Variovorax paradoxus: one gene and its partner. Each later gene encodes a partner of the first gene's protein in a complex. Links are inferred from orthologs where the notes say so. Each region holds a gene or a part of one and is shown in the gene's direction. Other genes may lie near its edges.

The links.
Region 2: the proteins of eno (region 1) and AACL56_RS10010 are in contact, whole or in part, in a solved structure (PDB 2FYM), measured with the Escherichia coli proteins. The link is inferred for Variovorax paradoxus from one-to-one orthologs.

The regions. Positions count from the first base shown.
Region 1 is NZ_LR743507.1:2,758,664-2,772,284, reverse strand. Bases 1,203-4,134 are described here. They hold eno (phosphopyruvate hydratase), read left to right. Parts: upstream 1,203-1,992; coding sequence 1,993-3,276; downstream 3,277-4,134. Other genes in these bases: pnuC (nicotinamide riboside transporter PnuC), read left to right, coding at 3,742-4,134; ftsB (cell division protein FtsB), read left to right, coding at 3,298-3,576; AACL56_RS12645 (DUF1330 domain-containing protein), read left to right, coding at 1,647-1,934; AACL56_RS12650 (CTP synthase), read left to right, coding at 1,203-1,650. In the rest of the region: more of AACL56_RS12650, read left to right, coding at 1-1,202; more of pnuC, read left to right, coding at 4,135-4,359; AACL56_RS12625 (ATP-binding protein), read left to right, coding at 4,356-5,030; AACL56_RS12620 (hypothetical protein), read left to right, coding at 5,072-6,037; AACL56_RS12615 (Hsp33 family molecular chaperone HslO), read right to left, coding at 6,073-7,071; AACL56_RS12610 (gamma carbonic anhydrase family protein), read right to left, coding at 7,109-7,633; AACL56_RS12605 (ferritin-like domain-containing protein), read left to right, coding at 7,684-8,511; AACL56_RS12600 (MaoC family dehydratase), read right to left, coding at 8,520-8,966; AACL56_RS12595 (thiolase family protein), read right to left, coding at 9,005-10,138; AACL56_RS12590 (TetR/AcrR family transcriptional regulator), read right to left, coding at 10,231-10,809; AACL56_RS12585 (Bug family tripartite tricarboxylate transporter substrate binding protein), read right to left, coding at 10,854-11,846; AACL56_RS12580 (Bug family tripartite tricarboxylate transporter substrate binding protein), read right to left, coding at 11,869-12,849; AACL56_RS12575 (DUF72 domain-containing protein), read right to left, coding at 12,846-13,109; site-specific tyrosine recombinase XerD, read right to left, coding at 13,605-13,621. UniProt on the Escherichia coli protein: Catalyzes the reversible conversion of 2-phosphoglycerate (2-PG) into phosphoenolpyruvate (PEP). It is essential for the degradation of carbohydrates via glycolysis.
Region 2 is NZ_LR743507.1:2,226,954-2,241,405, reverse strand. Bases 3,449-7,211 are described here. They hold AACL56_RS10010 (Rne/Rng family ribonuclease), read left to right. Parts: upstream 3,449-3,789; coding sequence 3,790-7,011; downstream 7,012-7,211. Outside these bases: AACL56_RS10035 (MFS transporter), read left to right, coding at 1-47; AACL56_RS10030 (S49 family peptidase), read right to left, coding at 58-1,074; AACL56_RS10025 (Rieske (2Fe-2S) protein), read right to left, coding at 1,076-1,444; AACL56_RS10020 (HAD family hydrolase), read right to left, coding at 1,463-2,134; AACL56_RS10015 (RluA family pseudouridine synthase), read right to left, coding at 2,127-3,227; AACL56_RS10005 (heme biosynthesis protein HemY), read right to left, coding at 7,409-8,692; AACL56_RS10000 (uroporphyrinogen-III C-methyltransferase), read right to left, coding at 8,699-9,793; AACL56_RS09995 (uroporphyrinogen-III synthase), read right to left, coding at 9,790-10,563; hemC (hydroxymethylbilane synthase), read right to left, coding at 10,580-11,575; ppc (phosphoenolpyruvate carboxylase), read left to right, coding at 11,658-14,452. UniProt on the Escherichia coli protein: Endoribonuclease that plays a central role in RNA processing and decay. Required for the maturation of 5S and 16S rRNAs and the majority of tRNAs. Also involved in the degradation of most mRNAs.

The DNA.
Region 1 (13,621 bases):
GTCGTATCTTCCCTTGGCAAGGGAATCGCCTCCGCCTCGCTCGCCGCGATCCTCGAATCGCGCGGCCTCCAAGTCACCCTCATCAAGCTCGATCCGTACATCAATGTCGACCCCGGCACGATGTCGCCCTTCCAGCACGGCGAGGTGTTCGTCACCGACGACGGCGCAGAAACGGACCTCGACCTCGGCCACTACGAGCGCTTCATCAACACGCGGATGCGCAAGGCCAACAACTTCACGACCGGCCAGATCTACAAGACCGTGCTCGAGAAGGAACGCCGCGGCGACTACCTCGGCAAGACGGTGCAGGTGATCCCGCACATCACCAACGAGATCCAGGAATACATCAAGCGCGGTGCCGGCATCGGCACGGCGCACGAGGTTGACGTGGCCATCGTCGAGATCGGCGGCACGGTGGGCGACATCGAGTCGCTGCCCTTCCTCGAAGCCGTGCGCCAGATGAGCCTGCGCATGGGTCCGAACAACTCCGCCTTTGTGCACCTGAGCTACGTGCCCTGGATCGCCGCCGCCGGCGAACTCAAGACCAAGCCCACCCAGCACACCGCGCAGAAGCTGCGCGAGATCGGCATCCAGGCCGACGCGCTGCTGTGCCGCGCCGACCGCCCGATCCCCGACGACGAGCGCGCCAAGATCTCGCTGTTCTCCAACGTGCCCGAATGGGGCGTGATCTCCATGTGGGACGTGGACACCATCTACAAGGTGCCCCGCATGCTGCACGAGCAGGGCCTCGACGGCCTCATCTGCGACAAGCTGCGCATCAACACGCCGCCTGCCAAGCTGCAGCGCTGGGACGAGCTGGTGTACGAGGTCGAGCATCCGCAAAAGGAAGTGTCGATCGCCATGGTCGGCAAGTACGTCGACCTGTCGGACAGCTACAAGTCGCTGAACGAAGCACTGCGCCACGCCGGCATGAAGAACCATGCCCGCGTGAAGATCGACTACATCGATTCCGAGACCATCTCGGCGCAGGACGTTTCGCGCCTGGCCAAGTACGACGCCATCCTGGTGCCCGGCGGCTTCGGCCAGCGCGGCGTCGAAGGCAAGATCTCGGCCGCCCGCTTCGCCCGCGAAGGCAAGGTGCCCTACCTCGGCATCTGCCTGGGCATGCAGGTCGCCACCATCGAGTACGCCCGGCATGTGGCCGGACTGAAGAACGCCAACAGCACCGAGTTCGACCCCGAGACGCCCACCCCCGTGATCGCGCTGATCACCGAGTGGAAGGATGCCGACGGCACCGTGAAGACGCGGGACGAGAAGTCCGACCTCGGCGGCACCATGCGCCTGGGCGCGCAAAGCTCCGACGTGTCTCCCGGCACGCTGGCGCACAGCATCTACGGCGACGTGGTCACCGAGCGCCACCGCCACCGCTACGAAGCCAACGTGAACTACCTCGACCAGCTGCGCAGTGCCGGCCTCGTGATCTCGGCGCTCACCCAGCGCGAGCATCTGACCGAGATCGTCGAGCTGCCGCAGAACGTGCACCCGTGGTTCATGGGCGTGCAGTTCCACCCCGAGTTCAAGTCGACCCCGTGGGGCGGCCACCCGCTGTTCAATGCGTTCATCAAGGCCGCGCTCGACCACAAGGAAAAGGGTACGGGCAACACCAAGGCATTGAAGGCGGTCGCATGAGCGGCTACGTCATCGCTCACGTCGAGGTGACCAACCCGACGCAGTACGAGGAATACAAGAAGTGGTCGAGCGCCGCCATGCAGGCGCACGGCGCCGAGGTGTGCGTGCGCGGCGGCCAGGTGCAGCCGCTCGAGGGCGACTGGAAGCCCACCCGCGTGGTCGTGCTCAAGTTCGCGAGCTTCGAGCAGGCCAAGGCCTTCTACGAGACGCCCGAATACCTCAAGGCTCGCGAAGCGCGTGCCGGCGCCGCGATCATGAACATGATCGCCGTCGAAGGGCTCTGAGCCCCCTGCCCCATTTTTTATTCATCCGCCAAAGAGAACCGAAAGAGAAAGACAAAAGATGAGTGCAATCGTTGACATCGTCGGCCGCGAAATTCTCGACAGCCGAGGCAATCCCACCGTCGAGTGCGACGTGCTGCTCGAGTCGGGCACCATGGGCCGCGCGGCCGTGCCTTCGGGTGCGTCGACCGGCTCGCGCGAAGCCATCGAGCTGCGCGACGGCGACAAGGGCCGCTACCTCGGCAAGGGCGTGCTGAAGGCCGTCGAGAACATCAACACCGAGATCTCGGAAGCCGTGCTCGGCCTGGATGCCAGCGAGCAGGCCTTCCTCGATCGCACGATGATCGACCTGGACGGCACCGACAACAAGGGCCGCCTGGGCGCCAACGCCACCCTCGCCGTCTCGATGGCCGTGGCCCGCGCCGCCGCCGAGGAATCGGGCCTGCCGCTGTACCGCTACTTCGGCGGCATGGGCGGCATGCAGCTGCCGGTGCCGATGATGAACGTCATCAACGGCGGCGCACACGCCAACAACAGCCTGGACCTGCAGGAATTCATGATCATCCCCGTGGGCGCCAAGAGCTTCCGCGAGGCCGTGCGCTACGGCGCCGAAGTGTTCCACGCGCTCAAGAAGATCCTGGGCGACCGCGGCATCAGCACCGCGGTGGGCGACGAAGGCGGCTTCGCTCCCAGTGTCGAGAGCCACGAGGCGGCCATCCAGCTGATCCTGGAAGCCATCGACAAGGCCGGCTACACCGCCGGCGAACAGATCGCCCTGGGCCTGGACTGTGCGGCCAGCGAGTTCTACAAGGACGGCAACTACGTGCTGTCCGGCGAGAACCTCACACTGTCGGCCGGCAACTGGGCCGACATGCTGGCGACCTGGGTCGACAAGTACCCGATCATCAGCATCGAGGACGGCATGCACGAAGGCGACTGGGACGGCTGGAAGCTGCTCACCGACCGCCTGGGCAAGCGCGTGCAGCTGGTGGGCGACGACCTGTTCGTCACGAACACCAAGATCCTGCAGGAAGGCATCGACAAGGGCATCGCCAACTCGATCCTGATCAAGATCAACCAGATCGGCACGCTGACCGAGACCTTCGCCGCCATCGAGATGGCGAAGCGCGCGGGCTACACCGCCGTCATTTCGCACCGTTCGGGCGAAACCGAGGACAGCACCATCGCCGACATCGCCGTGGGCACCAACGCCGGCCAGATCAAGACCGGCTCGCTGTCGCGTTCGGACCGCATCGCCAAGTACAACCAGCTGCTGCGCATCGAAGAAGACCTCGGCGACATCGCCGTGTACCCCGGCCGCGGCGCGTTCTACAACCTGAAGTAACGCGCGTCGAACGCCCGCGTCATGCGCGCCCGTCTCGTTCCACCGATCATCCTGCTGCTCCTGCTGGCCATCCTGCAGTGGCAGTTGTGGAACGGGCGCGGCAGCGTGCGCGACGTGGCACAGCTGCGGACCAAGCTGGCCGACCAGAAGGATGCCAACGCCAAGGCCGCGCTGACCAACGAGCGCCTGACTTCCGAGGTCAACGACCTCAAGGACGGCCTCGAGATGGTCGAGGAACGCGCCCGCGCGGAGCTCGGCATGGTCAAGCCGAACGAAGTGTTCGTGCAGATCGCTCATTAGGATGACCCCCCGTCTTCGCGCACTTCGTGTCGCTTCGCCAACCCCCTTGCAGGGGGCGATGCCTGCAGCCCGGCAACGCCGGTTCTGCGGTGTCCCACGAACAGACTGCGGCGGTGCCCTCCGGGGGCGAGTCTGATCCTGGAACTTCTCTCGGCCCCGGCATTCCTGCTCTGGGGCTCTCCTGTGAGCTGGCTCGAATTCGTCGCCGCGCTGCTGGCGCTCGCCATGGTCGGCTGCAACATGCGCGAGATCCACTGGGGATGGCCGCTGGCCATCGTCAGCTCGCTGCTCTATGTGGCGGTGTTCGCCAAGGCGCGCATCTATGGCGATGCCTCGCTCCAAGTCTTCTTTGCCTGCGTCGCCCTGTGGGGCTGGGCGCAATGGCTTCGCGGCCATCGCGCCGATGGCAGCGCGCTGCAGGTCAGCCGGCTCTCGCCGCGCGGCCTTGCACTCACGCTGGCAGCCTGCGCCTTCGCATGGCCGGCCGTCGCTCTCTTCCTGCGGCGCTTCACCGACACCGACGTGCCGTGGTGGGACGGTTTCGCCACCGGGCTGAGCCTGGTCGGGCAGTTCCTGCTCGGGCGCAAGTTCATCGAAAACTGGTTGATCTGGCTGGCGGTGAACGTGGTGAGCGTGAGCCTCTTCATCCACAAGGGCCTGTGGCTCACGGTAGGCCTGTACGCGGTGTTCGCGGTGCTGAGCGTCGCGGGCTACCTGGCTTGGCGGCAGCGCATGCCGAAGCCGGCGGATGCGTCCGATGCGGCCAAGGCGGTGCGCGCATGACGCCCACCCTGCCCACCGGCTGCGTGATCGCGCTCGTGGGCGCCGAGAGCACCGGCAAGACCGAGCTCGCGCGCGCCATCGCGCAACGCCTGCAGGACCGCGGCACACCGGCCACGTTGGTGAGCGAGTACCTGCGCGAATGGTGCGAGCGAGAACGCCGTACGCCGCGTCCCGACGAACAGCAGGCCATCGCCGACGAGCAGACCCGCCGCATCGACGCCGCAGCGCGCTCGGGCGTGGTGGTGGCCGACACCACCGCGCTGATGACCGCGGTCTACAGCGAGCAGCTCTTCGCCGACACCTCGCTCTACGACGACGCGCTGGCCGCGCAACGCCGCTACGCCATCACGTTGCTGACCGCGCTCGACCTGCCCTGGGTGGCCGACGACATGCGCGACGGCCCGCACGCACGCCAGCCGACCGACACGCTGCTGCGCGCCGCACTCACTGGCGCCAGGCTCTCGTACGCCGTGGTGCACGGCACCGGCGGCGAACGCCTGGCCAGCGCCTGGAACGCCATCAATTCCATCGCGAGCAACGAAGGCCGCACGCGCGGCTCGCGCGGCCTGTCCGAATTGAAGCCCGTCTCGTGGTCATGGCCTTGCGAGAAATGCTCCGATCCGGAATGCGAACATAAGCTCTTCAGCGACCTGATCGCGCGCCGCGACTAGCGGCCAGCGCGCCCCGTCGCTTCCCCTTCACCGGAGACCCGATGCCCCTGCCGACCGTCGCACTGCTTCCTGCCGCCTTCGCCGCCCTGCTGCTCGCCGCCGCGCCTGCCTTTGCGGCCCCCGTGGCCGCCACCGTCGAGAACGGCACCACCACCACGGCGTGCGCCGAGGAGGACAACGTCTCGCTGACCCTGCGCGGCGACGGCATCCGCCACATGCGCATCGAAGCCCTGCAGCCCGACTACCTCGACAAGATCGGCAACGACGTCACCAAGCCCGACTTCTCGGATTGCAACTTCGACGGCGGCGAGCACCCGACCGATCCGGCGCACCGCTTCCGCAAGCGCACCGTGGTGCTGATGGACAACGCGCAGTGGCGCATCGTCGGCATGACGCTGCCGACCTTCTGGCGCCCGCAGCGCGTGCCGGTGCAGGTCGGCAAGCGCAAGGACCGAGGCTTCCATCTGCTGCAGGTATTCAGGAAGGAGAACGGCAAGACGCTCGAGGCGATCGTGCTCTATCCGTCCGACGGCTACTGGCGCCTCAAGCCGCTGCCCGATGCGCGCTTCGGCGACGGCGTGTACGGCTCGTCCTTTTTGCTCGGTCCGGTCGAGGCGGCTGCGCGGCCCGTGGTGAACATCGCGTCGATCCGCATCGTGCCGCGTCCGCTGGCGATCCACGTGCGCTTCACGGATGGCGGCAGCGCAGTGGCGCGCGTCGACGAGATCAGCCGCCAGCGCACCGCGCTCGACGTGACGCTTTCCAAGCCCACCACCGGTGCGCAGCCCTTCGCGGTGCTGCGCTCGATGTACGTGACGCCCGACAACGCCGACGTGAGCGAGGTGCGTTGGCAGGTGTCGCCGCAGGCCGCACAGCAGGTGCTGCCGCTGCCCGAGGTGAAGTCGCTGCAGGCCACGCAGGTGCGCTTCGGCCGCAGCCTGCCGTCGAAGCACAACACCAGCGCGCCGGACATCGCGTTCAGCGGGTTCGACGACGCTGCCCGCTAGCAGCGGCAAGCTGCGCGCGAGCGCAGCGCCCGCCCTTACTGAACGACCGGGCTGCCCGGAATCTGGTCGCCCAGCGGCGTGAACAGCTGCGCCGCATCGACTGCGTCGAAGCGGTACTGCTTGCCGCAGAAATCGCAGCCGACCTCGATGTCGCCGCGCTCGGCGAGGATGCTCTCCGCTTCTTCCACGCCGAGGCCGCGGATCATCTGCGCCACGCGCTCGCGTCCGCAGGTGCAGGCGAAGTGCGGCCCTGCCGCACCGGTCTGCGGCTCGAAGCGCAGCAGCTTCTCTTCCCAGAACAGGCGACGCAGGATGGTCTCGACGTCGAGCGTCAGCAGCTCATCGCGCTTCAGGCTCGATGCGAGGATCGAGATGCGGTTGTAGTCCTCGTTGCGGCCGATCTGGTCTTCATTGGCCTGGTCGTGGTCCTTGTCCGCCGTGCCTTCGAGATTGCCCTCGCCCTTCACCGGCAGGCGCTGGATCAGCAGCCCTGCGGCCACCTTGTCGTCGGCGGCCAGCACCAGCGTGGTGTCGAGCTGCTCGCTCTGCAGCATGTAGTGCTGGAGCACGTCGCTGAGCTTGCCGAGCTTCTCGCCGTTGTCGCCGAAGAGCGGCACCACGCCCTGGTACGGCGTCGTGCCCGGCAGCTTGTCCTTGGGGTCGAGCGTGATGGCGCAGCGGCCCTTGTTGTTCACGTTGACCATGTCGGGCAGGCGTGCGTCGGCCGGCAGGTCGCCGATGACCTTGGCCGTGGCGCGCAGGCTCAGGTCAGGCTTGGCCTCGGCCACCGCCACCTTCACCGGACCGTCGCCGAAGATCTGCAGGATCAGCGCGCCGTTGAACTTGATGTTGGCCTGCATCAGCGTGGCCGCGGCCGTCATCTCGCCGAGCAGTTCGGCCACGGGCGGCGGGTAGGCGCCGGTGGCGGTGTTTGAGGCGCGCCGAGCAAGGATCTCCTGCCACGCATCCGTCAGGCGCACGATCATGCCGCGCACCGGCAGGCCATCGAACAGGAATTTGTGCAGCTCGCTCACAACGTTTTCTTTCTTCAGGTGCCTGCAGCGCCGGGGCTCAGGCGATCTTCTTGAGGCCCTTCGCGAAGCGATGGGCGTTTTCCACATAGTGCTCCGCACTCTGGCGAAGGCGGGCGGCCGCTGCGTCGTCGAGGGTGCGCACCACCTTGGCCGGCGAGCCGATGATGAGGGAGTTGTCGGGAAACTCCTTGCCCTCTGTCACGACGCTGCCGGCGCCAACGATCGAATTGCGGCCGATCTTCGCGTTATTCAAGACCACCGCCTGGATGCCGATCAGCGAGTTGTCGCCCACGGTGCAGCCGTGCAGCATCACCTGGTGGCCCACGGTGACGTTCTCGCCGATGGTCAGCGGGCAGCCGACGTCGGCGTGCAGCACCGAGAGGTCCTGGATGTTGCTGTTGCGACCGATGCTCAGCGTCTCGGTGTCGCCGCGCAGCACGGCGCCGAACCACACGCTGGCGTTCTCCGCCAGCCTGACGTTGCCCATGACCTGCGCGCTGTCGGCCACCCAGGCACCTTCACCCAGCTGCGGGGCCACACCGTCGAGTTCGTAGAGCGCCATTGTTCTTGTCTCCGGAAATGTCAAAGAAGGTCAAAACTAGAATTGTAGGGATGCACCCCCGTTTGAGCGCGCTTGCCGCGCTGCGCCTGACAGATCCAGATGAAAAAGTGGCCGCCACGCGCGCTGCTGCTGCGCAAGGCGCTACCGATTCCATAGCAATCGATCCCATTCGCACGCCAGGCGACGACACCGGCGTTCCGGGCCGCCCCGACAGGCCGCTGCGCGTGGCCGCGACCGCGGTGCAGAAGCGCTCGCCGTTCACGCCGGAAGGCCGCGCCGCGCTGATCCATTCGATCTGCCACATCGAGTTCAACGCGATCAATCTCGCGCTCGACGCGGTATGGCGCTACGACGGCATGCCCGAGGCCTACTACCGCGACTGGCTGCGCGTGGCCGACGAGGAAGCGCTGCATTTCACGCTGCTGCACGCGCACCTGCAGGACATGGGCTGGCGCTACGGCGACTTCCCCGGCCACGACGGCCTGTGGAACATGTGCGAGAAGACCAAGGACGACGTGCTCGCGCGCATGGCGCTGGTGCCGCGCACGCTCGAGGCGCGCGGGCTCGATGCCACGCCGTTGATCCAGGGCAAGCTCAAGCGCGTGAACACACCGGATGCGCTGCGCGCGGTCGAGATCCTGGACATCATCCTGCGCGACGAAGTCGGCCATGTCGCCATCGGCAACCATTGGTACCGATGGCTGTGCGACGGCGCGGGGCTCGATGCCGAGGCGACCTATCCCACCCTGGTGGCGCGCTATGACGCGCCCCGCCACAAGCCGCCGTTCAACTTCGAGGCGCGCGGCCGCGCGGGCTTCAGCGCGGAGGAATTGCGCCAGCTCGCAGCCACGCAGGCTGCCCCTGCGGACAAAGGCTGAAGCGCCCCCTAAGCGGGCCGTGCGTGCACCACCAGCTTCGGCGAGAAGTACTGGAGCACCTCGCCGCGCTGGTTGCGCGTCTGGCAGCGCATCGTCACCATCGCCCGGCCGGGCTTGGAGCGCGACGGCGTGATGTCGATCACCTCGGCCACCACGTGCAGCACGTCGCCGGGCCGCGTCGGCTTGGGCCATTGCAGTTCCCCGCCCGAACCGATGATGCCGTCGGCCAGCGGAATGCCGCTTTCCACCAGCAGCTTCATGGTGAGCGCGGCCGTGTGCCAGCCGCTCGCCGCGAGGCCCGCGAAGAAGGTGCCTTCGGCCGCTTCCTCGTCGGTGTGGAAGGGCTGAGGATCGAACTGCTGCGCGAAGGCCTTGATCTGCGCCGCGTCGAGCGCGTGTTCGGCGCTCTGGAAACGGTCGCCGACCTTCAGGTCTTCGAGGTACAGCTTGGCCATGGGGGTCTCCTTGTTGTGACGAGCGCCATTCTCGGGCGTCAGACGCGCTCGAGGATCGTCGCGATGCCCTGCCCGCCGCCGATGCACTGGGTGGCCAGCGCATAGCGGCCGTTCTCGCGCGCCAGCAGCGACGCCGCCTTGCCGGTGATGCGCGCGCCGGTCGCGCCCAGCGGGTGGCCGATCGAGAGGCCGCCGCCGTCGAGGTTGATCTTCGCGGGATCGAGCCCGAGGTCGCGGATGCAGGCCAGCGCCTGCGACGAGAAGGCCTCGTTGATCTCGATCACGTCGAGGTCGGCCGCGCTCAGGCCGGCGCGCGCCAGCGCCTTGCGGGTCGCGGGAATCGGGCCGATGCCCATGATGGCCGGGTCGACGCCGACGGTCGCGAACGACCTGATGCGCGCCAGCGCCTTCAGGCCGTGCTTCGCGGCGAACGCATCGCTGGTCACCAGCACCGCGGCCGCGCCGTCGGTCAACGGCGACGAGGTGCCTGCCGTGACCACGCCATCGGGGCGGAAGGCGGGCTTCAGGTTGGCCAGCGCCTCGGCCGAGGTGGTCGGGCGGATGCAGCCGTCGGCATCGACGATGTCACCCGAGGCGAGGCGCACCGGCACGATCTCGCCGGCCAGCCGGCCTTGCGCGCGTGCCTCCGCCGCCTTGCGGTGCGACTCGACGGCCAGCGCCTCCTGGTCGGCGCGGCTCACGTTCCAGCGTTGCGCCACGTTCTCGGCCGTCTCGCCCATCGAGATGTAGGCGTCGGTGGTCTCCTTGAGCTCGGGATTCGGCGAGAAGTTGAAGCCGCCCTGCGGCACCATCGACATCGACTCCACGCCAACGCACAGGAAGGCCTCGCCCATCCCTGCCTCGATCTGCGCGGCGGCGATGTGCACGGCCTGCATCGACGAACCGCAGAAGCGGTTGACCGTCATCCCGCCCACCTCGTGCGGCAGGCCGGCCAGCAGCCCGACGATGCGCGCGAGGTTGTTGCCCTGCGAGGCCTCGGGGTAGGCACAGCCCAGGATGATGTCCTCGAGCAGCGCGGGGTCGAGGTCGGTACGCTGCAGCAGCCCGCGCACCACGCCGGCGGCGAGCGTGTCGGGACGGACTTCGGCAAGGGCGCCCTTCTTCGCGAAGTGGAAGGGAGAACGGGCGTAGGCGGAAATGACGGCTTTCATGGAAGACTCCAACAGGTTGACTACCATCCAATCGGTAGGCTGAAACGGCAAAAAATAGGCACGCCGCGGCGTGCCCGTGTCCGGCCCGGCATTCAGCCGGGCAATGAACTCCTCAGTTGCGCGACGGCTTCGTCGAAGTCGTCCACACGGCCCGTCATGCGCGCCGAAAGCAGCGCGCCCTGACAGACGGAAAACACATAGGCGGCGAGCGCCGCAACCGACGTGCCCTTCCCGGGCACGGGCATCAGCGCACCCAGAACGCCGGTGAGCCACGTTACCTGCGTGTTGCGCAATTCCCGCACGGCCTGGCGCAGGTCGTCGTTGATGACGTCCCAGCCCGGCGTGAGCGCGCCCGCGGGGCACATGCCCGAACCGGCTCTCAAGGTGTTGCGGTACATGCGGAAATACGATTCGAGCGCGTCCTTCGGCTCGCGCGAACGGGCGGCATCCCAGTCCTTGAAGCCTTGCGTGGCCGCGTGAATCACCGCAATGCCCAGCGCCTCCTTGGTCGGGAAGTGGTGGTACAGGCTGGCCTTGCGGATGCCGACGGCGTCGGCCACGTCCTGGAAGCTGAAGCCCAGGTACGAGCGCGTCTCGATGAAGCTGCGCGCCACCGCGAGGATCTGCTCGCGGGTGTTGCCTGGGGCCAGGGATGCGGTCGTGCTGGACATCTACCTACTATAAGGTAGGCAAATTCGAACCGCAAGCCTCAGGGTCAATCGGCCTTGATGCCCGCCGCCTTGACGATCCGGCCATTGGCCTCGAACTCGCTCGCGATCTCCTTCGCGAACGCTTCCGAGGTGCCGCCGGTGGGAACGTTGTCGGTGGCGGTGAGCTTGGCGCGCAGTTCTGGGCTTGCGAGCGCCTTGTTGATCTCGGCGTTGTAGCGCGCGACCAGCGCCGCCGGCGTGGCGGCTGGCGCGAACACGCCGAACAGCGAATTGATGTTGGCCGCCTTGTAGCCCAGCTCGCCCAGCGTGGGCACCTGCGGCAGGCTTTCGAGCCGCGCCGGCGCGCCCACGGCCAGCGGGCGCAGCTTGCCCGACTGGATGTGCGACGACAGCGTCGGGCTGGCGTTGGTCGACAGGATCTCGAACTGCCCGCCGATCGCATCGTTGAGCTGCTGGCCGCCGCCCTTGTAGGGTACGTGCGTGATGTCCACGCCGGCCGCCGCATGCAGCTGCTCGAGCACGATGTGGCCAAGCGAGGCCGAGCCCGAGGTGGCCCAGCGCACTGCGCCAGGGCGCGCCTTGGCGTCTTCGATCAGCGCCTTGAAGTCCTTCGCCTTGCTGGCCGGCGTGGCGATCAGCAGCACGGGCGAATACATCACGCTGGCCACCGGCGTCACGTCCTTCATCGGGTCGAAGGGCAGCTTGCCGAGGTGCGGGCTCAGCACCAGCGGGCTGATGGCCGAGAAGCCCAGCGTCGCGCCGTCGGGTGCGGCCTTGGCGACGGCGTCCATGCCGATGGCCCCGCTGGCGCCCGCGCGGTTGTCCACGATCACCGTGGTGCCCAGTTGCGCGGCGAGCCGGTCGCCCAGTGCGCGCGCGACCACGTCGCTGACGCCGCCTGCAGGGTAGGCGACGATGAGCCGCACGGTCTTGGGAACGGCCTGCGCATGGGCGCCGGATGCGGCGCACAGCGCGGCGGTGGCCAGGAGCCGGGTCGCCAGGCGGCGCGAGGGCTTCGAGGAAGCGAGGAAATTCATGTCTGTCGGTTACCTGTTTGCATCAGTCCAGCTGCAGCTTGCGCTCGCGAATCAGCCTGGACCACTTCTCATTGTCCGCCTTGACGAAAGCCGCGAACTCGGCCGGGCCGAGCGAGTGCACTTCGGCGCCGGCGGTGGCGAACTTCGCCTTCACGTCGGGTAGCGCGAGCGCCCTGGCGAGTTCGGCCGCCAGCCTGTCGACGACGTCCTTCGGCATGTTGGCCGGCCCCACCAGGCCCTGGAATCCGACCGACTCCATGCCCGCCAGGCCCAGTTCCTTCACCGTCGGCACGTCGGGCAGTTGCGGATCGCGCACCGGTCCGGTGACGGCCAGCGCCTTCAGCTTGCCGCCCTTGACCTGCGGCAGCAGCACGCTGCCCGCGTCGATGAGGATCTGCGTCTGCCCGCCGATCAGGTCCTGCACCGCGGGCGCGCTGCCCTTGTACGGCACGTGCGTCATGTCGAGGCCGGTGACCTGGTTCATCAGCTCGCCGTTGAGGTGCGTCGAAGTGCCGTTGCCGCCCGAGGCGAAATTGACCTTGCCGGGCTGGCCCTTGGCCCAGGCCACAAACTCCTTGAGGTTCTTCGCCGGATGATCGGGCCGCGTCACCGCGATGTAGCTGCCCTGGCTGATCTGGCCGATGTAGGTGAACTGCCTGATCGGGTCGTACGGCGGCTTGCTCTGCAGGTAGGGCGCGATGGCGAACGGCCCGGTGTTGGCGAGCAGCAGCGTGTAGCCGTCGGCGGGCTGGCGCGTGAGTTCGGTGGCGGCGATCATGCCGCTCGCGCCCGGCTTGTAGTCGACCACCAGCTGCTGCTTGAGCGCTTCCTGCAGCGGCACCTGCACTGTGCGCGCGGCGAAGTCGATGCCGCCGCCGGGCGGATAGCCGACGATCAGGCGGATGGGCTTGGCACTGGGGAAACCCTGGGCAGCCACGAGGCCTGCGGCCGCAGCCAGCGCGACGCCCGCGCAGATTCTGGTGATGTTGAAGTTGATGTTCATGTTGTGTCTCCTCGGATCGGCTTTCGATTCTGCAGCAGGCGGCGCAGCGTCAGCGCGTTGCCGGCCGCTTCGCCTCCGGCCGTGTTGTCCAGGATGCACCAGCACCGCGCGCCCTCCTCCCTCGCAAGACGCAGCCGCAGCGCGAGCCGCGCAAGCAATGCGTCGTCGTAGGCCGACCAATAGCGCCGCGGCGAACCGTGCAGGCGCAGATAGACGAGCCCGGACCACCCGCCGGGCGCGGCGGCCTCGTCGAACAGCACCGGGTCCGCCAGCACGCGCCCACCTCGAAGCGCGCGAGCATCGCGTCGGCCTGCGGCACGAACCAGCTGCGGTGGCGCGGCTCGAGCGCAACAGCGCCCGCATGGCGTTGCCTCAGATCCGAAAGAAAGCGCCCGGCCGCGTCGGCATCGAACGCCAGACTCGGCGGCAACTGCACCACGAGGCAGCCGAGTCTGTCGCCCAGCCCGCCGGCCTGTGCAAGGAATGAATCGAGAGGCGGCATGGCATCGACCAGCCGGCGCTCGTGCGTCACTGTCTTCGGCAGCTTGACCGCGAAGCGGAACGACGCGGGCGTGCCGGCCGCCCACCGTTCGTAGGTCTCGCGCCGGTGCGGCCGATGGAACGATGTGTCGATCTCGACGGCGTCGAAGACCTGCGCGTACCGCTCGAGGTGCGAGCCCTCGGGCGGGAACTCGTTCCACAGCGCACGCGGCAGGCTCCAGCCGGCGCAGCCGATGCGCCACGGCGTCAGGTGCTCATCCGCGAGGATGGT
Region 2 (14,452 bases), 530 kb from region 1 along the record:
CGCTGGCGGCATCGGCGCGCTACACCGCCCGCAGCGAAACCAGGTAGGCGAATCGGGTCAGCGCAGCGCCGGCGCGGTGTGCATCAGGCGCACGGTGGTCTCGGCCATTGCAGCGCCGAACTTCTTTGCCAGCTTCTCGGCCACGTTGTCACGACGGGTGTAGTCGATGACTTCCTCGGCCTTGATGACCTCGCGGGCCACGTAGTCGACATTGCCCAGCTGATCCGCCAGGCCGTATTCAACGGCCTGCTCGCCGCTCCAGAACAGGCCGCTGAACAGGCCAGGCGTGTCGAGCTTCAGGCGATCGCCGCGTCCAGTCTTCACCACGTTGATGAACTGGGCGTGGATCTGGTTCAGCATGGTCTGTGCATGGGCGCGCTGAGCGTCGCTCATCGGACTGAACGGATCGAGGAAGCCCTTGTTCTCGCCGGCAGTGAGCAAGCGGCGCTCGACGCCGACCTTCTCCATCACGCCGGTGAAGCCGAAGCCATCCATCAGAACGCCGATGCTGCCGACGATGCTGGCCTTGTCGACGTAGATCTTGTCCGCCGCTGCAGCGATGTAGTAAGCCGCCGACGCGCAGGTCTCCTCGACCACGGCATAGACCGGCTTCTTGTACTTGGCCTTCAGGCGCTTGATCTCGTCGTTGATGATGCCGGCCTGCACCGGGCTGCCGCCAGGCGAGTTGATCAGCAGCACCACGCCCTTGGCGCCCTCGTCCTCGAACGCGGTCTTCATGGCGGCCACGACGAATTCGGCGCTGGCGTCGCCGCCATTGGCGATCTCGCCCTTGATCTCGACGACGGCCGTGTGGGCCGTGGTCTTGGCGGTGCTCGGCGTGCTGCGCGAAAGCGCGAGCCAGGCCAGGAAGATGAAGAACGCCAGCCAGGACAGGCGCACGAAGGTCTTCCAGCGGCGCGTGGCCTTCTGTTCGTTCAGCGAGGCGAAAGCAAGCTTCTCGAGGGTGGCGCGTTCCCAACCGGGACGCTGCGTGGGATCTTTGGCCATGTTATTGGGAGGAGCCGGCTCAAATGGTTCGAACCCCGCGGGTTCCGTTCGGTTCGGGTCGGTCATGTCAGAAGGTCAGGGGATGAAGGTTCCAGTCAGTATGCCAGTGCACTACGCCGTCATGCTCGCTCAAGGCGATCTTCACGAGGCCGCCGCGGCACGGGCCGCCCGCGCATTCGCCGGTGTCGGGCCTGTAGACCGCGCCATGCGTCGCGCACAGCAGCCACTGGCCGGTGTCGTCGAAGAACCGGTCGGGCTGGAAGTCCATCTCCATCGCCACATGGCTGCAGCGATTGAGAAATGCATGCGGCAGGCCTTCGAAGCGAATCGCGAAGGCGCGGCAGGTCTCGCCGCCATGGACCACGTCGAATGGAACGGCCAAGCCGCCTTCGACCAGATCCGACGCGTTGCACAAGGGGATGCGTTCTTCACTCATGGCAACACAAGTCCGGCTTCAGGCGTTGCCGAGGAGCCACGCCTTGAGATCGGCCACCGAATGCGCGATGTGCAGCGGTTTGAACTCGTCGAAGCTGGCGGGCTCGTGGGCGCCGTAGCTCACCCCCACACAGGCGGCGCCGGCATTCTGCGCGAGCTGCAGGTCGTGCGTGGTGTCGCCGATCATCAGCGTGCGTTCGGGTGTCACGTCGAGTTCTTCCATCAGCTCGAGCAGCATGCGCGGATGCGGCTTGCCGAAGGTTTCGTCGGCCGTGCGCGAGGCGTCGAAGCGGTCGCGCAGCGCCACCGACCTGAGCGCCTCATTCAGGCCGCGGCGCGACTTGCCGGTGGCAACCGCCAGCCTGTGGCCTCGCGCACGCAGGGCATCGAGCATCGGCAACACGCCGTCGAACAGCACCAGGTCATCCTGGTGCTGCAGGTAGTGGTAGCGGTAGCGCGCGCCGAGCTCGGGATACTTTTCCTTCGGCACGTCGGGCGCGGCACGCGCCAACGCCTCGGCCAGTCCGAGGCCGATCACCCAGGCAGCGTCGTTCTCGCTCGGCTTGGCGCCGCCGACGTCGACCACCGCAGCCTGGATGCAGCGCACGATCAGGCGCGTGGAGTCGTAGAGGGTGCCGTCCCAGTCGAAGGCGATCAGGTCGAAGTTGAGGGGTCTGGATGATTCAGTCATGGGACGTGGGAGTGGGGTGTTGGGCCATGGCCTCGAGGGCAGCGGGCGACATCAGCACGCGCAGCTCGGGCGGCAGGTCGGCCTGCAGCGCCACGCGGTCGCCGCTGGCCGGATGGTTGAACTGCAGCCGCCAGGCATGCAGGAACATGCGCTTGAGGCCAAGCTTCTGCAGTGTGCGCTGGCGCTCGGATTCGCCGTACTTGTCGTCGCCCGCGATCGGGTGCCCGGCCGAGGCGAGGTGCACGCGGATCTGGTGCGTGCGACCGGTCTTGATGGTCACGGCCAGCAATGACAGCGGCGTGGCGTCGCCCGGCATCGCGAGCCGTGCCAGCACGCGAACCAGCGTGACGGCACGCATGGCGTCCGGGTGGTCCTTGGCGACCACGCGCACGCGGCGCTCGCCGGCACCCGCTCCGGAGCCGTCGGGCAACAGGTATTTGGCCAGCGGCGCATCGAGCACCTTCCTGTTGGCGGGCCAGTCGCCCTCGACGAGTGCCAGATAGGTCTTGCCGGTTTCGCGCTCCCGGAACTGGTCCTGCAACGCGACCAGCGCACTGCGCTTCTTGGCCACCAGCAGGATGCCGGAGGTCTCCCGGTCGAGCCGATGCACCAGTTCCAGGAACCTGGCGCCGGGCCGCGCGGTGCGCAATTGCTCGATCACGCCGAAGCTCACGCCGCTGCCGCCGTGGACAGCCACGCCGGCGGGCTTGTCGATGGCCAGCACGGCGTCGTCTTCCAGCAATACCGGGAATTCGCGTGCCGGCGCGGGCGGGGCGGCGCCCTCTTCCGCCCGCGGCGACAGCCGGATCGGCGGCAGCCGCAGCACGTCGCCTGCCTCGATGCGGGTTTCAGCCTGCACGCGGCCCTTGTTGATGCGGACCTCGCCCGAACGAATGATCCGGTAGACGTGCGTCTTCGGCACGCCTTTCAGATGGCGGAAAAGGAAGTTGTCGAGCCGCTGCCCTACGGATTCGGCGTCGACCGTGAGAAATCGGATGGCCGAATGCGGCGCGGCGTCATCGGCCGGGGCTTTTCGGTCTGCGGGATTTCGAGCAGCCGCGGGGCCTTGCTTCGCACCTATAATGTTTTTCACCAGCGCGGTCATGTAAGTGCTTGATTAGACAGAAGTTTAGTCCACTGCCATCAAATACCCAGGGCGGCGCTGCGAGGTCGATGCCGCTTTGGCGCTCAGCTGCAAACCCCGCGCAATTGCGCAAAGTGGCAGAGCAGGCGCCCAAGTCAAGCCGACACCCACGAAACACCGATACGGAATACCCAGCCTGCAGCTGACCAAGCTGCAGGCGGATCGAAGCGAGTCCCTTGTTGTGTTGATGCTGCTGATTCAACTTTGCCTGCGCTGGCCCACCTGGTTTCGACCAGTGGCCGCAGGCATCGAACGATCGGTAGCGCGCGCCACCCTTGCGCAACCGGCTATCAAAAAGATAGCTACCCAACACCGAATCTGGCTCGCGCCCATCCACGCGCCCCCACCCCGGCTGTCTGCTTGAGCTAACGCTCGAGAGGCCTGCACGCGCTCGGCGCGGCAGCGACAGCATCCGGGGCCCAAGCGGCAATTCCCTGGTTTCGCGGGCGTCGTCCGTGCATCGTTGGCCCATCAAGGGCCGGTAGAACGATACATATAAGGACAACGCATCATGAAGCGGATGCTGATCAATGCCACGCAGGCCGAAGAACGCCGCCTGGCCATCGTCGACGGGCAGAAACTGCTCGACTACGAAATCGAAATCGAAGGGCGCGAACAGCGCAAGGGCAACATCTACAAAGCGGTCGTGACGCGCGTCGAGCCTTCGCTCGAAGCCTGTTTCGTCGACTACGGCGAAGACCGCCACGGCTTCCTGCCGTTCAAGGAAATCTCCAAGCAGTACTTCGCCGAGGGCGTGTCTGCCAGCCAGGCCCGCATCCAGGACGCGATCCGCGAAGGCCAGGAACTGACCGTCCAGGTCGAGAAAGAAGAACGCGGCAACAAGGGCGCCGCCCTCACCACCTTCATCTCTCTCGCGGGCCGCTACGTCGTGCTGATGCCGAACAACCCCCGTGGCGGTGGCGTGTCACGCCGCATCGAGGGCGACGACCGCGCCGAACTCAAGGAGGCGATGGACCAGCTCGAGTACCCGAAGGGCATGAGCATCATCGCGCGCACCGCCGGCATCGGCCGCTCGGCGCCCGAACTCCAGTGGGACCTGAACTACCTGCTCAAGCTCTGGAGCGCCATCGACGGTGCGGCCAAGGGCGGCAAGGGCGCGTTCCTGATCTACCAGGAATCCTCGCTCGTCATCCGCGCGATCCGTGACTATTTCAATCACGACATCGGCGACATCCTGATCGACACCGACGACATCTACGACCAGGCGCAGCAGTTCATGGCGCACGTCATGCCCGAGCATGCCGCCCGCGTGAAGCGTTACCGCGATGACGCGGCCCTGTTCAGCCGTTTCCAGATCGAGCACCAGATCGAGTCGGCCTACGCCCGCACCGTGCAGCTGCCTTCGGGCGGCGCCATCGTGATCGACCACACCGAAGCGCTGGTCTCGGTCGACGTCAACTCCGCCCGCGCCATCAAGGGCGGCGACATCGAAGAAACCGCCACCCGCACCAACCTCGAAGCCGCCGACGAAGTGGCCCGCCAGATGCGCCTGCGCGACCTGGGCGGCCTGATCGTCATCGACTTCATCGACATGGACGAGTCGAAGAACCGCCGCGAAGTCGAAAGCCGCTTGCGCGACGCGCTGCGCCAGGACCGCGCCCGCGTGCAGTTCGGCTCGATCAGCAAGTTCGGCCTGATGGAAATGAGCCGCCAGCGCCTGAAGCCGGCGCTGAGCGAAGGTTCGTCGATCCCCTGCCCCCGTTGCGGCGGCTCGGGCCACATCCGCGACACCGAATCGAGCGCGCTGCAGATCCTGCGCATCATTCAGGAAGAGTCCATGAAGGACAACACGGCCGCCGTGCATGTGCAGGTGCCTGTGGAAGTCGCTTCGTTCCTGCTGAACGAAAAGCGCCCCGAGATCGCCAAGATCGAGCTCAAGCAGCGCGTCACCGTGCTCATGGTGCCGAACAAGACGCTCGAAACGCCGAACTACAAGCTCGAGCGCCTGAAGCACGACGACCCGCGCCTCGACCACATCGAAGCCAGCTACAAGATGGCCGACGAGATCGAGGATCCGACCTCGGTCACGCGCCGTTCGCAGGAGCCCACCAACAAGCAGACCCCGGTCATCAAGGGCGTGTTGCCCGACGCGCCCGCGCCTGTGGTGCCGCCCAAGCCCGAAGCGGTGCGCCCTCCGGTGGCGGCACCTGCACCGGTCGCACCGCCTGTGGTGGCCGCGCCCGTGCCGGCACAGACTGGCTTCGTCGGCTGGATCAAGAAGCTGTTCGGCGCTGCGCCGGAACCCGTGGCAGCGCCCGCACCGGCGCCTTCCGCGATTCCGGTCGAGGCACCGAAGCCTCGACGCGACGGCCGCCCTGGCCGTGACGGCGAGGCACGCGGCGGACGCGACGGCGAACAGCGCCGCGGCGGCCGCAACGGTGAAGGTCGCGGAGAAGGCCGCGGCGAGAACGGCGGCCGCTCGGGCGGACGCGACGGCGAACAACGCCGCGGCGGCCGTGGCGGTGAACGCCGCGAAGGTCGCGAGGGCCGTGAAGGGCGCGAAGGCCGCAACGGCGAACTGCGCGCCGACGGCACCAGCCAACCTCGCGATCAGCGCGAACCTCGTGAGCCGCGTGAAGCCCGCGCACCGCGCGACGGCGAACAACGCCGCAACGGTCGCGGCGAGCGTCGCGAAGGCGAAGGCCGCGAGGCCCGCAACCTGCCGACGGAGGCCCTCGATGGCAACGCCAACCTCGAAGCCCAGCAACTGGTGCCCGGCGCCGCGCAGGGCGAAGAAGGCAGCACCGGCGAACGCGCACCGCGTCCCCGCCGTGAACGTGGCGAGCGCGGCGACCGTGCGGAACGTGGTGAACGTGCCGAGCGCGGGGAACGCAACGACCGCGTCGAACGCAGCGCCGAAGGTGGCGAAGGCGCCGCCCAGGGCGAGCGCCAACCCCGCAACGGTCGTGAAGGACGCGAGCCGCGCGAAGGTCGCGGCGACGAGCAGCGTGCACCGCGTGGCGACCGCAACGACGGCCGCCGCGAGCGTCGCAACGACGCGCCGCAGCTGAACGGCGACGCTGAAGTGGCAGCCGCCGCCGATGCCGAGCAGCAAGGCAGCGAAGCCCTCGACGGCAGCAACGAGCAGGCACCGCGCCGCGAAGGCGACGAACGCCGCGGTCGTTCGCGTGACCGCTATGGCCGCGACCGCCGCGAACGCGGCCCGCGCGACGGCAGCGATGCCGCCACCGCCGAAGCGCCTGTCGCCACGGAGGCAATCGCCGAAAGCCAGCAGGCCCTGCCGCTCGCATCGGAGCGCGTCGAAACGTTCCAGGCTGTCGAAGCCATCGCCGCGGAAGTTCGCGAGCCGGCGCCGCAGCAGCAACCGCGTGCCGAGCGCCCTGCGCCGGTCGCGGCTGCCACCGCGCCGATCGTGGTCGAAAGCGCCAAGGCCCCTGCCGCCGCGCCCGCCGCCAATGGCCGCGCGTTGCCCAAGGTGCAGCCCTTCGAGCTGCCGCTGGCCGAACTCGCGCAGATCGCCGAAGGTTCGGGCCTGCAGTGGGTCAATTCCGACGCAGAACGCATCGAGCAGGCACGCGCCGCAATTGCCGCCGAACCGAAGCCGGTGCATGTGCCCCGCGAGCGCCCGCCGGTGGTGGTACTCGACGAAGGCCCGCTGGTGCTGGTCGAAACGCGCCGCGACCTCGGTTCGATGTCGCTGCCGTTCGAGCAGGCTGCTCCTGACGCTACAGCGCAGCAACGCACGCTCTGAGCGACACCCGCTCGCAAATGAAAGACGGCGCCGATGGCGCCGTTTTTTTATGCTTGCCCCGGATCAGGCCTCAGTCACGGGCTCGTCGCCGGCAGACCTGGCTTCTTCGGCCGTGGCACGTTGGGCGAACACCGCGGCGCGCTGGGCCCTGATGGTGTTGCAAGCCAGCACGGCTGGCGCTTCGCAGGATTTGAGCCGGCTTGCCGCATCGATGCCAAGGGCACCCTGATCAGAGCTCGGCGCGACTGCGTGTCCAGGGTGTGTCGGCCTCCGGACGCCAGCCGGCATCAGCCGATCGATCTACGGCGGCGACAACCCGCCAGCGTCGAGGACGTCATGCAAGAAGGTCCGTATAGCCTATAGGCCGGCCGACCGGCCCCATTGCCAGCGAAGAAGCTCAGCCGTGCTCGACCTGCGCAGCGCGCTTCCAGGCTTCGGCGGCCTGGGTGGCATCGTTGCGGTCTTCGGCGAGCTGGGCCAATGCCAGCCAGGCGCGGCGGTACAGCTCGGTGTCCTGCAGCCCCAGCCCGGCCTGCATCAGCAGTTGCTGGGCCTTGCCCCAGAGCTGGCGCTTCATGCAGGCCATGCCCGCGAGGTACTGCAGGTTGGGGTCGCGAGGGTTGTTGCGCTGCGCGCTTTCGATGCGGGCGAGCCAATCGGCATCGACCGAGTCGAGCCCCGCCTCGAGAGCCCGTGCGAGCTTCACACGCAGCCCGTCACCGAGGCCGCGCGGGTTGGCCACCATGCGCTCCCAGGCCGGCAGCAGCCAGCCGCGTGCGAGTGCCAGGTCGCCACGCAGCGCGACCATGCGTTGCGCAGCATGGATAGCCACCTCGGGCATCTCGCGCTCGCTCGCGTCAAGTTCGGTCCAGGCGCGCAGCAGCTGTGCCGGGTCGTGCGCGCCGGACAGCAGCTCCGTTGCGAGGCCGCGCACGATGCTTTGTGCCGCAGCCTCGGAGAAGGCACGGTGCTTGGCCAGCAGCCGTGCGGTTTCGAGCGCTTCGAGCGTGCGGCGGTCCTGGCGGGCAGCCTTCAGGCGCAAGCGCAGGGCCAGCGTGCGGCGCTGCGCGCCCTGCGGCAGTTCTTCGAGCCTCGCCAGCGCGGCGGCGGCATCGCGGTCCTCGAGGGCCCAGCGCGCGGCACGCAACTGCACGCCTTCGCGGGTCTCGGGGCTGGCGAGCACGGCCCGGTCGACGCTTTCGTTGAGAGCCTGCTGCAGATGGGCGTCGCGTGCAGGCTTGTCCTGCAAGGCCTGCGCGCTTTCGGCGGCCAGCAGGTGCGACAGCACGCGCACCTGCTGCGCCTGCGGCAGGCTGGCACCCAGCGCGGCCAGGGTCTTTTCCTGTGTGAGCGCTGCCAAGGCGGCCTTGCGGGCACGAGAAAAGCGGCCGGAGATGAGCTGCACCATCGCGTCGAGCACCGACGCGTGCAGCGTGCGCTCCTTCTGCTGCAGCCGCCATTGGCGCGCCTGCTTCGGCAGCGAGAACAGCGCCGCCAACGCGCGCAGAGCGGCATGCAGCAGCACGAAGGCCACCAGCAGGATCACCAGCACGAGGTTGAGCGACAGGTCTACGCGCCAAGGCGGCCAGAACACGGTGATCGTGCCCTGGTTGTTGCCTGCAAAAAGTGCAACGGCCGCGGCGACGGCGAACAGTGCGAGGAGCCAGATTGCTGCGCGCATTCCCGGTCAGCGTCCTGCAGCCGCGGTAGCGAGCGCGGTAAGGGTGTCATCGATGCGCACCGGCTCGGTCGTCTTCAGCTGCGACTGCAGCTGCTGCAGCAGCGTCGCGGCCGCCTGCGTGCGGCGGGAAGCGGGGTCGAAGTAGCGATTGAGCGAGGCGGTCACCTGGGAAAGTTCGATGCGCGTGGCTTCCATCTGCCGCGACAGCAGGGACAGGCGTGCGTTGAGCAGCTTGAGCTTGAGGTTCTCGCGCAGGAAGTACGACTGCTCCGGCGCCAGCAGGATGGCCTCAGGACTCTGGATGCGGCCCACGCGCAGCAGCGAACGCAGTTCGCCGCGCACTGTCAGCAACACGCGCTGCCACCACGGCGCGTCGGCAGGAATCGGTTCGGCCTGCCAGCCGTTGGTGCCGGTGCCGCGCACCGTGACGGCATTGAGCGTGGGAAGGTCGTCCACGCCGCGCATCAGTTCGTCGAGCTTCTGCAATGCGTCGGCGTTGTCGGTGCTGGCGCTGCTGCGCAGGCGATCGGCGTCGCGCTGCATGGCGCGCTGCAAGGGCGCAAGCCGCGGCTGCGCCGCCCGTGCGATGCGCTGGTCGCCGGCCTTGAGTGCGGCCAGCAGCGGCTCCACACTGCCGGTGACCTGGGCCTGCTGCAGCGCCAGGCGCACGGCCGAGTCGATGTCGACCACGAGGTTCTCGTCGCGCGAACGCGAGAGGCTTTGAATGAGTTCCTCGAGCTGCGAGCGTTGCAGCGCGACCTCGGCCACGCGCGTTTCGACCAGCGCGACCCGCGCCGAAGCATCGCGCACCGTGTCGCTGGCCTGGCGAGCCAGCGTACGGGCTTCCATCGACTGGGCAATGGCATCGGCGCTCTGGCGCGCCAACTGCTCCTTCATGCCGCTGACCTTCTGCCACAGCGCAATCGCCATCAGCAATGCAGCGAGTGCGACGAGGGCCACGAGGCCGTACGCGAGGCGCGACAGGATCAGCGCGCCGGCGGCCTGTGCCGCCGGTGTCTGGTGCGGCGCCAGGGTGGCGGGCACCGGCGGCGTGGCGGCAGGGGGAGAAGAAAAATCGTCTGACGGGGACGCGGCGCTCATGCCAGCGATTCTATCGACGCGACCAGTGCGTCCCGCAGCGGTGTGCATACACACAACGCCCCGAAACCCGCGGCCCGCGCGGCTTCGCCGATGCGTGCGTGGGTGGCGACGGCGCTCGCGGCATGCCAGTTGGTGCCGGGCATCGCACGCTGCAGGTTGCCGATGGCCTCCGAACTGCTGAAGAGCCAGATCGCACGGCCCGCGGCGCCTTCGGCGGCGAGACGCCGCTGCGCCTCGTCCAGCGAGGGCGCCAGGCGCCGGTACGCGACCACGGTATCGCGCAAGCCGCCCGCGGCATCGATCTCCCGGGCAAGCCAGTCGCGGCCCGCGGGGTGACCGGCTTCGTCGCCGCCTCGCGCGATCAGCACGCGCGTGCCGGCCGACACCTGCGGCTGCACGCGTTCCCACAGCGCCTCGGAATCGAAGCGGGTGGCTTCGGGCGGCGGCGCATCGATCAACCCGTCGGGGATGCCCGCGCGATGCAGGGCACGCCCGGTGCCAGGGCCCGTCGCCCAGAAACGGCAGCCCGCCAATGAAACGCCGTCGTCCTTATGGGCGAAGAAATGTTCGACCGCCGTGGCACTCACGAACATCAGGGCGGCGTAGCCGGAGAGCTGCATCCACGCTTTCTTCAAGGGCGCGGCGTCGATCACGGGTTCGATCACGATCAGCGGCAGTGCCACCGCATCGAGCCCGGCGGCGCGCAGGTCGGCAACCCAGTGCGCGGCCTCGCGCGCCGGCCGCGTGACGATGACGGGGCGGGTGGTCATGCGATGACCACGGGCGTCAGCGCGCTCCGGCGTCGCGCAGCAGCGCCGCGGCGCGCCGGCCGAGCGCGTCGGCCTCGGCGAAGCCGGCGCCGGGCGCCAGCGCATGCACCTTCACCAGGGGCTCGTTGCCTTCGGGGTCGCCCTCGGCGAAGCCGGCGCCGGGCGCCAGCGCATGCACCTTCACCAGGGGCTCGTTGCCTTCGGGGTCGCCCCAGGCTGCATCGATGCGCAATGCGCCGTCGGCCTGCCAGCGTGCATGGGCCGCCAGCGGCATCGAGCAGCTGCCGCCCATCGCCCGGCTCACGGCACGCTCGGCGCTGGTCGAGAGCCAGTCGCCTTCGTGGGCGAGCGACTTCAGCAGCTCGAGGAGTTCGGTGCGGTCCGCGCGCACTTCGATGCCCAATGCGCCCTGGCCTGCGGCCGGCAGCATCGTGTCGGGGTCGAAGGCCACGCGGATGCGGCTTTCGAGCCCCAGCCGCTTGAGCCCCGCCGCGGCCAGCACGATGGCGTCGTACTGGCCTTCGTCGAGCTTGCGCAGCCGGGTGTCGAGGTTGCCGCGCAGCGGTTCGATGCGCAGGTCCGGCCGCAGCGCGCGCAGCAGCACCACGCGGCGAAGGCTGGAGGTGCCGACCACCGCGCCCTGCGGCAGTTCGTCGATGGAGGCATGGCGGTTGGAGACCAGCGCGTCGCGCGGATCTTCGCGCTCGAGCACGCAGGCCAGCGCGAAGCCTTCGGGCAGGTCCATCGGCACGTCCTTGAGCGAATGGACCGCGATGTCGGCGCGCCCTTCTTCGAGCGCGAGTTCGAGCTCCTTCACGAAGAGCCCCTTGCCGCCGACCTTGCTGAGCGACCGGTCGAGGATCTGGTCGCCGGTGGTCGTGAGGCCCAGCAGGCTGACCGTGTGGCCCCGTTCTTGCAGAAGCGCCTGCACGTGTTCGGCCTGCCAGAGGGCCAGCCGGCTTTCGCGCGTGGCGATCACGATGTTGCTCAAGACCGTTCCCGAAAAGTACATGTTGCGAAACCGCCGGAATGCTAGCATGTTGCGCCGCAGCAACGACGGCGCCTCCATTCAAGAAGTCCAGGACAAACATCGAATGAAAGCCAGCAAGACCCCTGCCCCACCCAAGCGCCGTCAGGCCGAAGACCAGCCACTGATCGACGACATCCGGCTGCTGGGCCGGATCCTTGGCGATGTGATCCGGGAGCAGGAAGGCGACGAGACCTACGCGCTGGTCGAGAAGATCCGCACGCTGTCGGTGGCGTTCCGCCGCGATGCCGACCAGGCCGCCGATCGCGCGCTGAAGAACCTGCTCAAGGGCCTGAGTGCGGCGGAAACGGTGCGCGTCATCCGCGCCTTCACCTACTTCAGCCACCTGGCCAACCTGGCCGAAGACCGTCATCAGATCCGCCGCCGCACGGAAACCGAGCGCGCCGGCGAGAGCGTCGACGGCGACCTGCAGACCGCGCTGGCGCGCATCCGCAAGGCCGGCGTGAAGCCCGACGAGATCGTTGCCTCGCTGGCCCACAGCTATGTGTCGCCCGTGCTCACCGCGCACCCGACCGAAGTGCAGCGCAAGAGCATCCTCGACGCGGAGCGTGCCATCGCGCAGCTGCTTACCGCGCGCGACGAGATCAAGCTGCGCCAGAGCGCCTATGCGGGAGCCAAGGACGCGCTCACGCCGCTCGAGTTCGCCGACAACGAAACGCAGATGCGCATCCGCGTCACGCAGATCTGGCAGACGCGCCTGCTGCGCTTCTCCAAGCTCACCGTGGCCGACGAGATCGAGAACGCGCTGAGCTACTACGAGGCCACCTTCCTGCGCGAGATCCCGCGCGTGTACGCCGACCTCGAGAAGGCGCTGGCGCAAGGCGGCCACGCACCGTCTGTCGCGCCCTTCCTGCGCATGGGCCAGTGGATCGGCGGCGACCGCGACGGCAACCCCAACGTCACCGCCGAGACGCTCGAGTACGCACTGCGCCGGCAGTGCGAGCTGGCGCTGCGCTACTACCTCACCGAGGTGCACTACCTCGGCGGCGAGCTGTCGCTCTCTGCCACGCTGGTCGACGTGTCCGTGGAAATGCAGGCGCTGGCCGAGCGTTCGCCCGACATGAGCGAGCACCGCAAGGACGAGCCCTACCGCCGCGCCCTCACCGGCGTGTATTCGCGCCTGGCCGCCACGCTGCACGAACTCACCGGCGGCGAGGCCGCGCGCCATGCGGTGGCGCCGCAGAACCCGTACAGGTCGGCCGAGGAGTTCCTTGCCGACCTTCGCACCGTCGAGGAATCGCTCGAGGAAAAGCACGGCAGCGTGCTCGCTGCGCCGCGACTGAAGCCGCTGATCCGCGCAGTCGAGGTGTTCGGCTTCCACCTGGCGACGGTCGACCTGCGGCAGAGCTCAGACAAGCACGAGGCGGTGATTGCCGAGCTGCTGGCCACCGCGCGCATCGAGCCTTCGTACGCCTCGCTCGCCGAAGAGGCCAAGCAGACGCTGCTGCTGCGCCTGCTCGACGACGCCCGCCCGCTGCGCGTGCCCGACGCCGACTACTCGCCGCTCGCGCGCAGCGAGCTGGCCATCTTCACCGCCGCGCGTGCCGCGCGTGCGCGCTACGGCGCGGCGGCCATCCGCCACTACATCATCAGCCACACCGAAACGGTGAGCGACCTGCTCGAGGCGCTGCTGCTGCAGAAGGAAGTGGGCCTGCTGCGCGGCGCAATGGCCACCAACGCGGTGTGCGACCTGATCGTGGTGCCGCTGTTCGAGACCATCGAGGACCTGCGCAACGCCGCGCCCATCGTGCGCGCCTTCTACGCGCTGCCGAACATCCAGGCGCTCATCGAGCGCTCGGGCGCCGAGCAGGACGTGATGCTGGGCTACAGCGACAGCAACAAGGACGGCGGCATCTTCACCAGCAACTGGGAGCTGTACCGCGCGGGCATCGCGCTGGTGTCGCTGTTCGACGAGCTGAACAAGAAGAAGGCCAACCCCATTCGCCTGCGCATGTTCCACGGCCGCGGCGGCACGGTGGGGCGCGGCGGCGGCCCGAGCTACCAGGCCATCCTGGCGCAGCCGCCGGGCACGGTGCGCGGCCAGATCCGCCTGACCGAGCAGGGCGAAGTCATCGGCTCCAAGTACGCCAACCGCGAGATCGGCCGGCGCAACCTCGAGACGCTGGTGGCCGCCACGCTCGAAGCCACGCTGCTGCCGCAGGGCAAGCTGGCGCCGGCCACCTTCCTTTCCGCCGCGGGAGAACTGTCGGCCGCCAGCATGGCCGCGTACCGCAAGCTGGTGTACGAGACCCCGGGCTTCGGCGACTACTTCTTCGGCTCCACGCCGATCCGCGAGATCGCCGAGCTCAACATCGGCTCGCGCCCCGCGTCGCGCAACCCGAGCCACAAGATCGACGACCTGCGTGCGGTTCCGTGGAGCTTCAGCTGGGGCCAATGCCGCCTCACCATCCCGGGCTGGTTCGGCTTCGGTTCGGGCGTGGAGCAGTTCCTGGCCGCGGCCGGCACCGCGGCAGGCAAGAAGGAACGCGTCGCGCTGCTGCAGCGCATGTACGAGCAGTGGCCGTTCTTCCGCACGCTGCTGTCGAACATGGACATGGTGCTGGCCAAGAGCGATCTCGCGCTGGCCTCGCGCTATGCCGAACTGGTCACCGACCGCAAGCTGCGCCAGAAGGTGTTCTCGATGATCGATGCCGAATGGCACCGCACGTCCGACGCGCTCACGCTCATCACGGGCGCGAAGCAGCGGCTCGAGGGCAACGCCGAGATGCAGCGCTCGGTGCGCCACCGCTTTCCTTACATCGATCCGCTGCACCACCTGCAGGTCGAGCTGATGCGCCGCTACCGCGCAGGCGACGGCGGCGAGCGGCTGCAGCGCGGCAT